3 regions of the Streptomyces sp. NBC_00289 genome follow, and region 3 is predicted to be linked to each of the others. Evidence: riboswitches for the same ligand, from Rfam matches in the RefSeq annotation. Region 3 holds a riboswitch; each other region holds the start of a gene.

Region 1 (3,200 bases), 5.2 Mb from region 3:
GCACCTCGTGGGGTTCTCGGTGGGCTTCGGCTACGCGTGGGTCCGTTTCGGCCGTACCACTAGAGTGAAGGCCGCCCCAGCTCCGGCCCCCGAGGGAGAGAACCAGCCGTGATCACCGCGATCGTCCTCATCAAGACCAGCGTGGACCGGATTCCCGAGATCGCGGAGTCGATCGCGGCCCTGGAGTCCGTCAGCGAGGTCTTCTCGGTCACCGGCACCTACGACCTGATCGCGATGGTCCGCGTCAAGCAGCACGAGGACCTGGCCGAGGTCATCCCCGGGCGGATCAGCAGGATCCCCGGCGTGGAGGGCACGGACACGCACGTCGCGTTCCGCACCTACTCCCAGCACGACCTGGAGGCGGCGTTCGCGATCGGCCTGGACTCCTGACCGCCTGAACACCGCCTCCGGGCACGGACCGGACCCAGACGTCACACCGCCGGGACGCAGCGGCCGCCCTCCGTGCGGTACTGCCAGCGCGCGCCGTCCCGCACGAGCTCCTTCACGGCCCCCACGAAGCGCTCCACGTGCTCGTCGGGGGTGCCCGCGCCGAAGCTCACCCGGATCGCGTTGAGGGACTTCTCGCCCGGCGCGGCCTCGGGGGCACCGCACTCGCCCTGGGTCTGGGGGTCGCTGCCCAGCAGGGTGCGGACCAGCGGGTGGGCGCAGAAGAGGCCGTCCCGGACGCCGATGCCGTACTCGGCGGAGAGGGCCGCGGCGAAGTGCGAGCTGTTCCAGCCCTCGACGACGAAGGAGATCACGCCGACCCGCGGGGCGTCGTCCCCGAACAGGGACAGGATCCGCACCTGCGGCACCTCGGCGAGGCCCGCCCGCACGGTGTCGATCAGGTGCCGCTCGCGGGCGACCAGGGTGTCGAAGCCGGCCTCGGTGAGGGCCTTGCAGGCGGAGGCGATGGAGTAGACGCCGATGACGTTGGGCGAGCCGGCCTCGTGACGGGCGGCGGTGTCGTGCCACTCGACGTCCACTCCCCCGTCCTCACGCCGGGTGACCTTGCGGCTGGCGCCGCCGCCGGCCAGGTACGGGTCGGCCTCGCGCAGCCAGTCGGCACGGCCGGCCAGGACTCCGGAGCCGAAGGGCGCGTACAGCTTGTGACCGGAGAAGGCGACCCAGTCGACGTCCAGGTCCCGCACCGACACCGGGTGGTGCGGGGCCAGCTGGGCGGCGTCCAGGACGATCCGGGCGCCGTGGGCGTGCGCGGCGGCCGCGAGCTCCCGTACGGGCCACAGCTCGCCGGTGACGTTGGAGGCGCCGGTGACGCAGACCAGGGCCGGGCCGTGCGGGTCACGGGCGGCGAGGGCGCGCTCCAGGGTCTCGACGGCCTGGCGCGGGGTGCGCGGGGCGTCGAGGTAGCTGACCCGGGCGTCCTTCCAGGGCAGCAGCGAGGCGTGGTGCTCGGTCTCGAAGACGAAGACCTGGCAGCCGTCGGGAAGCGCGGCGGCCAGCAGGTTCAGGGAGTCGGTGGTGGACCGGGTGAAGATCAGCTGGTCGTCGGTCCGGCAGTCGAGGAACTCCGCGACCGTCCGGCGGGCGTTCTCGAACAGGTCGGTCGAGAGCTGGGAGAGGTATCCGGCCCCGCGGTGCACGCTGCCGTAGTACGGCGCGTAGGCGGCGACGTCGTCCCAGACCCGCTGCAGGGCGGGAGCGCTGGCCGCGTAGTCGAGCGCGGCGTAGGTGACCTCGCCGCCCGTGACGAGCGGGACGGTGACGTCTCCACCCAGAACGGGCAGCGGGGAACAAAGCGACTGGGCGGCGGCAGCGGTGGAGACAGACATGGCGAACTCCCGTGAGAAGCAGCGGAATCACCACGCGAGCGGGTACGGCTCGGCGCGGGACAGGAAGAGAAAAGGGGATGCGGAGGCGGGGCTCTGCGGCCCTATCGCATTCGCTTGCTCACGGGGGACTCCCTCGAGACCAGGACCCCTGGGCTGTATCCACTCGAAAGAGTGCGAGGGGTCCGCGCTTGCCGTGGACCTCGCTGCCCACGGCCTGGTCTTCACCCGGGGCACCCCGCCACGGACGGAGGGTTGCCGGACAGTCGGCCGGGGCCTCATGACTGTCACTCATGACCTGCCGAACATCCTGCCACACGATCTTCCACGCGCAAGGCGCAGTCCGAATTCTGGACTGCGCCTCGCGTCACACCGTGCGGAACTCAGGCGTTGCTGATCGCCACCCAGCGCTCCAGGGTCCGCCGGGCCGCGCCGGAGTCGATCGACACGGCCGCCTTCTCCATGCCGGCCCGGATCTGCTCGGCGAGCGGCCCGTCCCCGGGCTCCAGCGCGACCAACGCGGCCGCCGAGTTCAGCAGTACGGCGTCCCGCACCGGCCCGGTCTCCCCGCTCAGCAGCCGTCGGGCCACCTCCGCGTTGAACGAGGCGTCGGCGCCCCGCAGGGCCTCCACCGGCACCAGCTCCAGGCCGACGTCCCGGGGGTCGAAGGCCTCCTCGGTGACCTTGCCGTCGCGGACGACCCACACCCGGGAGGTGGCGGTGGTCGTCAGCTCGTCGAGACCGTCGTCGCCCCGGAACACCAGCGAGGAGTTGCCGCGCTCGGCGAAGACACCGGCGACGATCGGCGCCATCCGCAGGTCGGCCACCCCGACGGCCTGCGCCTTGACCTTCGCCGGGTTGGTCAGCGGGCCGAGGAAGTTGAAGGTCGTCCGGATACCCAACTGGCCGCGCGCGGCGGCCACATGGCGCAGCGCCGGATGGAACTTCACCGCGAAGCAGAAGGTGATCCCGGCTTCCTCGGCCACCTCCGCGACCCGCTTCGGCGTCAGTTCGAGATTGACGCCGAGCTTCTCCAGGACGTCCGAGGCACCCGAGGCGGAGGAAGCGGCCCGGTTGCCGTGCTTGACGACCTTCGCGCCGGTGCCGGCCACGACGATCGAGGACATCGTGGAGATGTTCACCGTCCTGGCGCCGTCGCCGCCCGTGCCGACGATGTCGACGGTCGCGCCCGGCACCTCGATGACGTTCGCGTGCTCGTACATCGTCCGGACGAGCCCGGCGATCTCCTCGACGGTCTCGCCCTTGGCCCGCAGCGCCACCGCGAACCCGGCGATCTGTGCGTCGGTCGCCTCGCCGCGCAGGATCCGGTCCATCGCCCAGGCCGTCGCCTCGGCGCTCTGGTCCCGGCCGTACAGCAGGGCGTCCAGTACCTGGGGCCAGGAACGGCCC
Region 2 (3,200 bases), 3.5 Mb from region 3:
TCCCCAACTGTACCGCGCTCAACCATACAGAATTGCCCCCTCCGCTTCTCTCGCGGAGGGGGCAATCAGGTGAACTCTTGGTAATCGGCATTACCGAGGGTAATTATCCCTCCGGTCAGCCACCGGCCACGGCCGGGATGATCGACACGCCCGCCCCGTCCGGAGTCGCCGTCTCCAGGCCCTGCTCGAAGCGCACGTCGTCGTCGTTGACGTACACGTTGACGAAGCGGCGCAGCTTGCCCTGGTCGTCGAGGACCCGGGCGGCGATACCGGCGTGGTTCTTCTCCAGGTCGGTGATGACCTCGCCGAGGGTGGCGCCCTCGGCCGCCACCTCGGCCTTGCCGCCCGTGTAGGTGCGGAGGATGGTGGGGATGCGGACGTTGACGCTCATGCGGTGTGGCCTCCGGTCATGTCAGGTGGGCGCCCCGAAGGGACGCGGGGAGGAACGACGGTTCAGGCGAGACCGGCGTCCCGGAACGACTCCAGGCTCGGACGGATGGTCGCCGTCAGCCCCGTACCGGCCACGGCGTCCAGCGTCTTCAGACCGTCACCGGTGTTCAGGACGACCGTCGTCAGCGTCGGGTCGAGAAGACCGTTCTCGATCAGCTTCTTCGTGACACCCACCGTCACGCCACCCGCCGTCTCGGCGAAGATGCCCTCGGTCCGCGCGAGCAGCCGGATCGCGTCCACGATCTGCTCGTCGTCGACGTCCTCCACCGCACCGCCCGTGCGGCGCGCGATGTCCAGGACGTACGGCCCGTCGGCCGGGTTGCCGATGGCCAGCGACTTGGCGATGGTGTCCGGCTTCTGCGGTCGGACGACGTCGTGGCCGGCCTTGTAGGCGACCGACACCGGGGAACAGCCCTCCGCCTGCGCGCCGAAGATCCTGTACGGCCTGTCCTCGACGAGCCCGAGCTTGATCAGTTCCTGCAGACCCTTGTCGATCTTCGTGAGCTGGGAGCCGGAGGCGATCGGCACGACCAGCTGGTCCGGCAGCCGCCAGCCGAGCTGCTCGCAGATCTCGTACGCCAGCGTCTTGGAGCCCTCGGCGTAGTACGGCCGCAGGTTGACGTTGACGAAGCCCCAGCCCTCACCGGCCGGGTCGCCGATCAGCTCGGAGCAGAAGCGGTTCACATCGTCGTAGTTGCCCTCGATGCCGACGAGCTCCCCGCCGTAGATCGCGGCCATGACGACCTTGCCCTGCTCCAGGTCGTGCGGGATGAACACGCAGGAGCGGAAGCCGGCCCGGGCGGCGGCGGCGCCGACCGCGCCGGCCAGGTTGCCCGTGGAGGAGCAGGAGAGGGTGGTGAAGCCGAAGGCGCGGGCGGCCTCGATGGCCTGCGCGACGACACGGTCCTTGAAGGAGTGCGTCGGGTTGCCGGAGTCGTCCTTGACGAAGAGCTTGCCGGCGTCGACGCCCAGCTCGCGGGCCAGGTTGTCGGCCTGGACGAGCTTGGTCCAGCCGGGGTTGATGTTGGGCTTGTCCGCCACGTCGGCCGGGACGGGCAGCAGCGGCGCGTAGCGCCAGATGTTCGCGGGGCCCGCCTCGATACGCTTGCGGAGTTCCTCGGTGTCGTAGGCCGAGAAGTCGTAGGCGATCTCGAGCGGGCCGAAACACTCCTCGCAGGCGAAGACCGGGCCGAGGGGCACGCGGTGGCCGCATTCGCGGCAGGAGAGCGCCGCGGCGGGGCCGAGGTCTACGGAGTCGGTGGTGCTTGCAACAGTCTGCACAGCCATGGAGGCGAGGCCCTTTCCTCATCTTCCTCACGACGCATCTCGCCGTAAGACGGATTTGGCACCTTCCCTAGCCGGGAGCCTCGCGTAATGATCAACAGTGATCGACGAGACCGGCTGGAGGGTTGCCGGGGCTTCAACGGGCCGTATCCCTCTGCCCCTCTGGATGAGCGGTATTTAGTTGTCCACGCAACGACCCCCGACATGCGATGGTCATCAGCGTTGTTCAAGACTGTAACCGAAGGCCAGGACAGTTGAGATAGCCGTCCGAACCGCGAGATGGATCACAGCTGATCACAGACTCGCCGAGAGAACGCAGAGGAGCCGCGCACTGTGCTGGAAGAAGTCGAGCGCTGGCTGAGCACCCGCTCCTGGTCCGTGACCAGTCGCCCGCTGCACAAGATCCTGGCCGCGAAGCGCATGACGGGCCAGACGGTCTCCGTCGTACTGCCCGCGCTCAACGAGGAGGAGACGGTCGGTGACATCGTCGCCGTGATCCGTCACGACCTCATGCACCAGGTCCCGCTCGTCGACGAGATAGTCGTCGTCGACTCGGGGTCCACCGACCGCACCTCCGAGGTGGCCGCCGCGGCCGGCGCCCGGGTCGTCCACCGCGACGACATCCTGCCGCACATCCCGCCCGTGCCGGGCAAGGGCGAGGTCCTGTGGCGCTCGCTCCTGGTGACCAGCGGGGACATCGTCTGCTTCATCGACGCGGACCTGAAGGAGTTCTCCTCCGACTTCGTCTCCGGCATCGTGGGGCCGCTGCTCACCGATCCCGGCGTCGACCTGGTCAAGGCCATGTACGACCGTCCGCTCGGCGGCCGGGCCGGCCAGGGCGGCCGGGTCACCGAACTGATGGCCCGCCCGCTGCTGAACATGCACTGGCCCCAGCTGGCCGGTTTCGTACAGCCGCTCGGCGGCGAGTACGCGGCCCGCCGCTCCCTCCTGGAACAGCTGCCCTTCCCGGTCGGCTACGGCGTGGAGCTGGGCATGCTGGTCGACGCCCTGCACCTGGTCGGGCTCGACGCGCTGGCCCAGGTCGACGTGGGCGTGCGCAAGCATCGCCACCAGGACGGCCAGGCCCTGGGCCGGATGGCCGCCGCGATCTACCGCACGGCCCAGCTGCGGCTGGCCCGCGGCCACCTGATCCGCCCCTCCCTCACCCAGTTCGAGCGGGGCGAGGACGGATTCGAGCCGCGTACCTACTCCGTGGACACGGAGGAGCGGCCGCCGATGGTGGAGATCGCCGAGTACGCCACCCGAAAGGTGGCCTGACCAGGCCGGGGACGGGGGCCGTGGCGCGGACCGGGACACTCCGTATACGGCCCCGCGGACCGGCCGCAGACCCGACCGCACGTTTGAGCGTTTCCGGGCCGGGCTAGGTTGAGGCGTATGGCTTCCACCCGCGCTGCTCAGGGCGCCCAGGTACTCGTCGCGTCCAACCGCGGCCCGGTCTCCTACGA
Region 3 (3,200 bases):
GGTGTCCTCCACGACACCGCCCCTGACGGCGCGCGCGAGTGCCCGCCGCACGCCGATCGCCCGACGTCGCTTCCGCCGCGCGTACGTCTGCGCACCTACCCCGGGGAGATCCATGTCCGTCACGCCGCTCGCCCCCGCCACCTCCGCATCCTCGGCCCCCGCCTTCCGCGGCCGCATCGGCCGGGACGCGCGCAGCGGGCACTACGCCGTACCGCGCCGCTACCGCCTCCATCTCTCGCCCGCCTGTCCCAACGGGCTGCGCATCGCCGTGGTCCACAGCCTGCTCGGCCTCACCGACGTCTGTCCGGTGACCGTCCTGGACGCCGTCCCCGACTGTTCCGACGGGGGGTACTCCGCACTGCGTCCGCTGTACGACGCGAGCGCGCACCGGTATGCCGGCGCGGCCGCGGGGCCGGTGCTCAGCGACGACTGGTCCGGCCGCATCGTCAGCACCCACGCCCCGGACGTGACGCGCGACCTGGCCCGGCACTTCGGCGGCGGCCGTCCGGCGCTGTACCCGTGCGGCGCCGAGACGGAGATCCACTCAGTGGAACGGCTGTGCGCCCGCGGCGTCGACGCGGCCGCGCAGCGCGCCGGACGTGCCGACGTCGACGCGACGGTGCGGGCGGCGGCGCTCGACACGCTGTTCGCCACGCTGGGATCGCTGGAGCGGCGGCTGGCCGCGCACGACTACCTGGTGGGCGACCAACTCACCGCAGCCGACGTCGAGTTGTGGGTCACTCTGGTCCAACTCGACACCGTGCACCGCCACCACCTGGACGCCGCGGCGGTACATCGCGTCGCCGACCACCCCGCCCTGTGGGCCCACGCCCGCCACCTGGCCGCCCACCCGGCCTTCGCCGCCCACCTCGACCTCGACGGCATCGCTCGCCGCCATCACGCCCGCTGCCGGGGGCTGGAGGCCGCCGGCGCGGCCGTACAGATCCTCGACTGGGCGGCCCACGCCGCCCGCAGGCCGTAGCCGTCCGGCCAACCGTCCACCCGGGCCGTCCACCTGATGGACCGGCGTTGACAGTCGTTCGGTGATTGTCTTGAATCAGCCCCAGAACGGTCATGAGTGTCAGCGACAAGCCCTGGCTAGCTGACCGGCAACCCTCGCACGCGGTGGGGTGCCCCAGGTGACGACCGGACCGGATGCCCTTTCGGTAAGCGCGAGGCCCACTGGGCCGTGACAGTGACAGGTGACGACATGTACGCAGCTCCCAGGACGGCCGCACGCCGCCCCTCGGGCTGCGTACCGCCCTGCGTGAACCGCCTGGTCGCCGATCGCCCCGTCGATCTGCTCCGCGTCAGCAGCGCACTGTGTAGCGCACCGGGCTGTGCCCGCTGTCGAGGCTGACGACTTCTCCGTAGGCCTGACCGCGCCGCCGCACCGCCTCTCGGCTCTCTGCCGACCCGTCTTCTGACGAACACCGCCCGCGCGGTGTGCCGTTGTCCGCCCAGCCCCCGGTTCCGCGCCATCCCGTGCGTCGCGTCGCGCAGCAGGCCTGTCCCCGTCCCGCTGCCGCGCCGTAGCCGCTCGACGCCGTCGCGGTCCCAGGTGTCCGACTCCGCCGGAGCCCCTCCATGAGTGAACCCCCTGGCGCCGCCGTGTCCCTCGCCGAGGCACCGCCACCCGCTGATACCCCGTCAAAATCCTTTACCGCCCAGCGGGTTCAGCCGCTGCGTCGGCCCGGCCGCTGGATCGCCACCGCGGTGGTCCTGGTCCTGGCGGCCCAGTTCGCCCACGGCCTGGTCTCCAACCCCTTCTACCAGTGGGACCGCTTCGGCTACTGGTTCCTGCGGCCGACCATCGTCGACGGGCTCCTGATCACCCTCGAAGTCGCCGCGTACAGCGCCGTGCTGGGGTTGCTCGGCGGCATCCTGCTCGCGCTGGCGCGGCTGTCGAAGAGCCCGGTGCTGCGGGCGGTCAGCTGGACCTACGTCTGGGTGCTGCGCTCGGTGCCGCTGATCGTGGTCCTGATCTTCCTGTACAACTTCAGCGCGCTCTACCAGACGTTGAGCGTCGGTGTGCCCTTCGGCCCCGCCTTCTTCAGGTTCGACGAGTCGAAACTCGCCACCGACATGGTCGTCGCCGTGATCGGCCTCAGCCTCAACGAGGCCGCGTACGCCGCCGAGGTGGTCCGTGGCGGCATCCTCTCCGTCGACCAGGGCCAGCACGAGGCGGCCGCCGCCCTCGGCCTGCCGAAGGGCTACCAGTTCACGAAGATCGTGTTCCCGCAGGCCCTGAGATCCATCACGCCGAACTACGTCAACCAGCTGATCGGCCTGATCAAGAGCACCTCGCTGGTCTTCTACGTGTCCCTGCTCGACCTGTTCGGCTCCGCACAGTCGATGGGCTCCACGTATCCCGGTGACATCGTGCCGCTGCTGCTGGTCGTCACCGTCTGGTACCTGATCCTCACGACCCTCGTCTCCGTCGTCCAGTTCTACGTCGAGCGGTACTACGCCCGGGGCGCCACGCGCTCCCTGCCGCCGACGCCGTTGCAGAAGCTGCGCACCGGTCTCACCGACCTGCGGGCCCGCATACGCAGGGAGGCAGCCGTATGACCGCCGAGATCCTCGAGATCGCGCCCGCCGCGGTCGAGATCCACGACGTGCACAAGTGGTACGGCGCCCACCGGGTGCTGGACGGCATCGACCTGACCGTGCGGCCCGGCGAGGTGACCGTCATCCTGGGCCCGTCCGGCTCCGGCAAGTCCACGCTGCTACGGGTGATCAACCACCTGGAGAAGCCGGAGATCGGCCACGTCAGCGTGGGCGGCGAGCTGATCGGCGTACGGCGGCACGGCGTGGGGCTCAAGGAGCTCAGCGAGCGGGCGATCCTGGCCCAGCGCAGCCGGATCGGCTTCGTCTTCCAGAACTTCAACCTCTTCCCGCACCTGACCGTTCTCGACAACGTCGCCGCCGCGCCGGTCGCCACCGGGAGGCTGTCCCGGCCCCGGGCCCTGGAGCTGGCGCGCGATCTGCTCGACCGGGTGGGCCTCGGCGACAAGATCGGCGCCTATCCGCGGCAGCTGTCGGGAGGCCAGCAGCAGCGCGTGGCCATCGCCCGCGCCCTCGCCCTGCGGCCCGGCGTCATCCTCTTCGACGAGCCGACCTCGGCCCTCGACCCCGAGCTCGTCGGCGAGGTCCTCGCCGTCATCAAGGATCTGGCGACCAGCGGTACCACCCTCGTC

What was found. A riboswitch is a leader RNA that binds a small molecule or an ion and turns the genes downstream of it on or off. The one in region 3 is predicted to bind S-adenosylmethionine.
Region 1: another riboswitch for S-adenosylmethionine. It lies ahead of OG985_RS33180 (aminotransferase class V-fold PLP-dependent enzyme); the one in region 3 lies ahead of OG985_RS09985 (amino acid ABC transporter permease).
Region 2: another riboswitch for S-adenosylmethionine. It lies ahead of thrC (threonine synthase); the one in region 3 lies ahead of OG985_RS09985 (amino acid ABC transporter permease).

The regions. Positions count from the first base shown of each region.
Region 1 is NZ_CP108046.1:7,343,603-7,346,802, reverse strand. It holds gene OG985_RS33190 (rhomboid family intramembrane serine protease) at 1-112, shown strand, start outside; gene OG985_RS33185 (Lrp/AsnC family transcriptional regulator) at 109-390, shown strand; gene OG985_RS33180 (aminotransferase class V-fold PLP-dependent enzyme) at 432-1,793, opposite strand; SAM riboswitch class IV at 1,973-2,089, opposite strand; gene trpD (anthranilate phosphoribosyltransferase) at 2,174-3,200, opposite strand, start outside.
Region 2 is NZ_CP108046.1:5,573,459-5,576,658, reverse strand. It holds gene OG985_RS25345 (MoaD/ThiS family protein) at 116-391, opposite strand; gene thrC (threonine synthase) at 454-1,737, opposite strand; SAM riboswitch class I at 1,753-1,907, opposite strand; gene OG985_RS25335 (glucosyl-3-phosphoglycerate synthase) at 2,068-3,012, shown strand; gene OG985_RS25330 (trehalose-6-phosphate synthase) at 3,130-3,200, shown strand, end outside.
Region 3 is NZ_CP108046.1:2,103,593-2,106,792, reverse strand. It holds gene OG985_RS09990 (glutathione S-transferase C-terminal domain-containing protein) at 113-982, shown strand; SAM riboswitch class IV at 1,071-1,179, shown strand; gene OG985_RS09985 (amino acid ABC transporter permease) at 1,588-2,571, shown strand; gene OG985_RS09980 (amino acid ABC transporter ATP-binding protein) at 2,568-3,200, shown strand, end outside.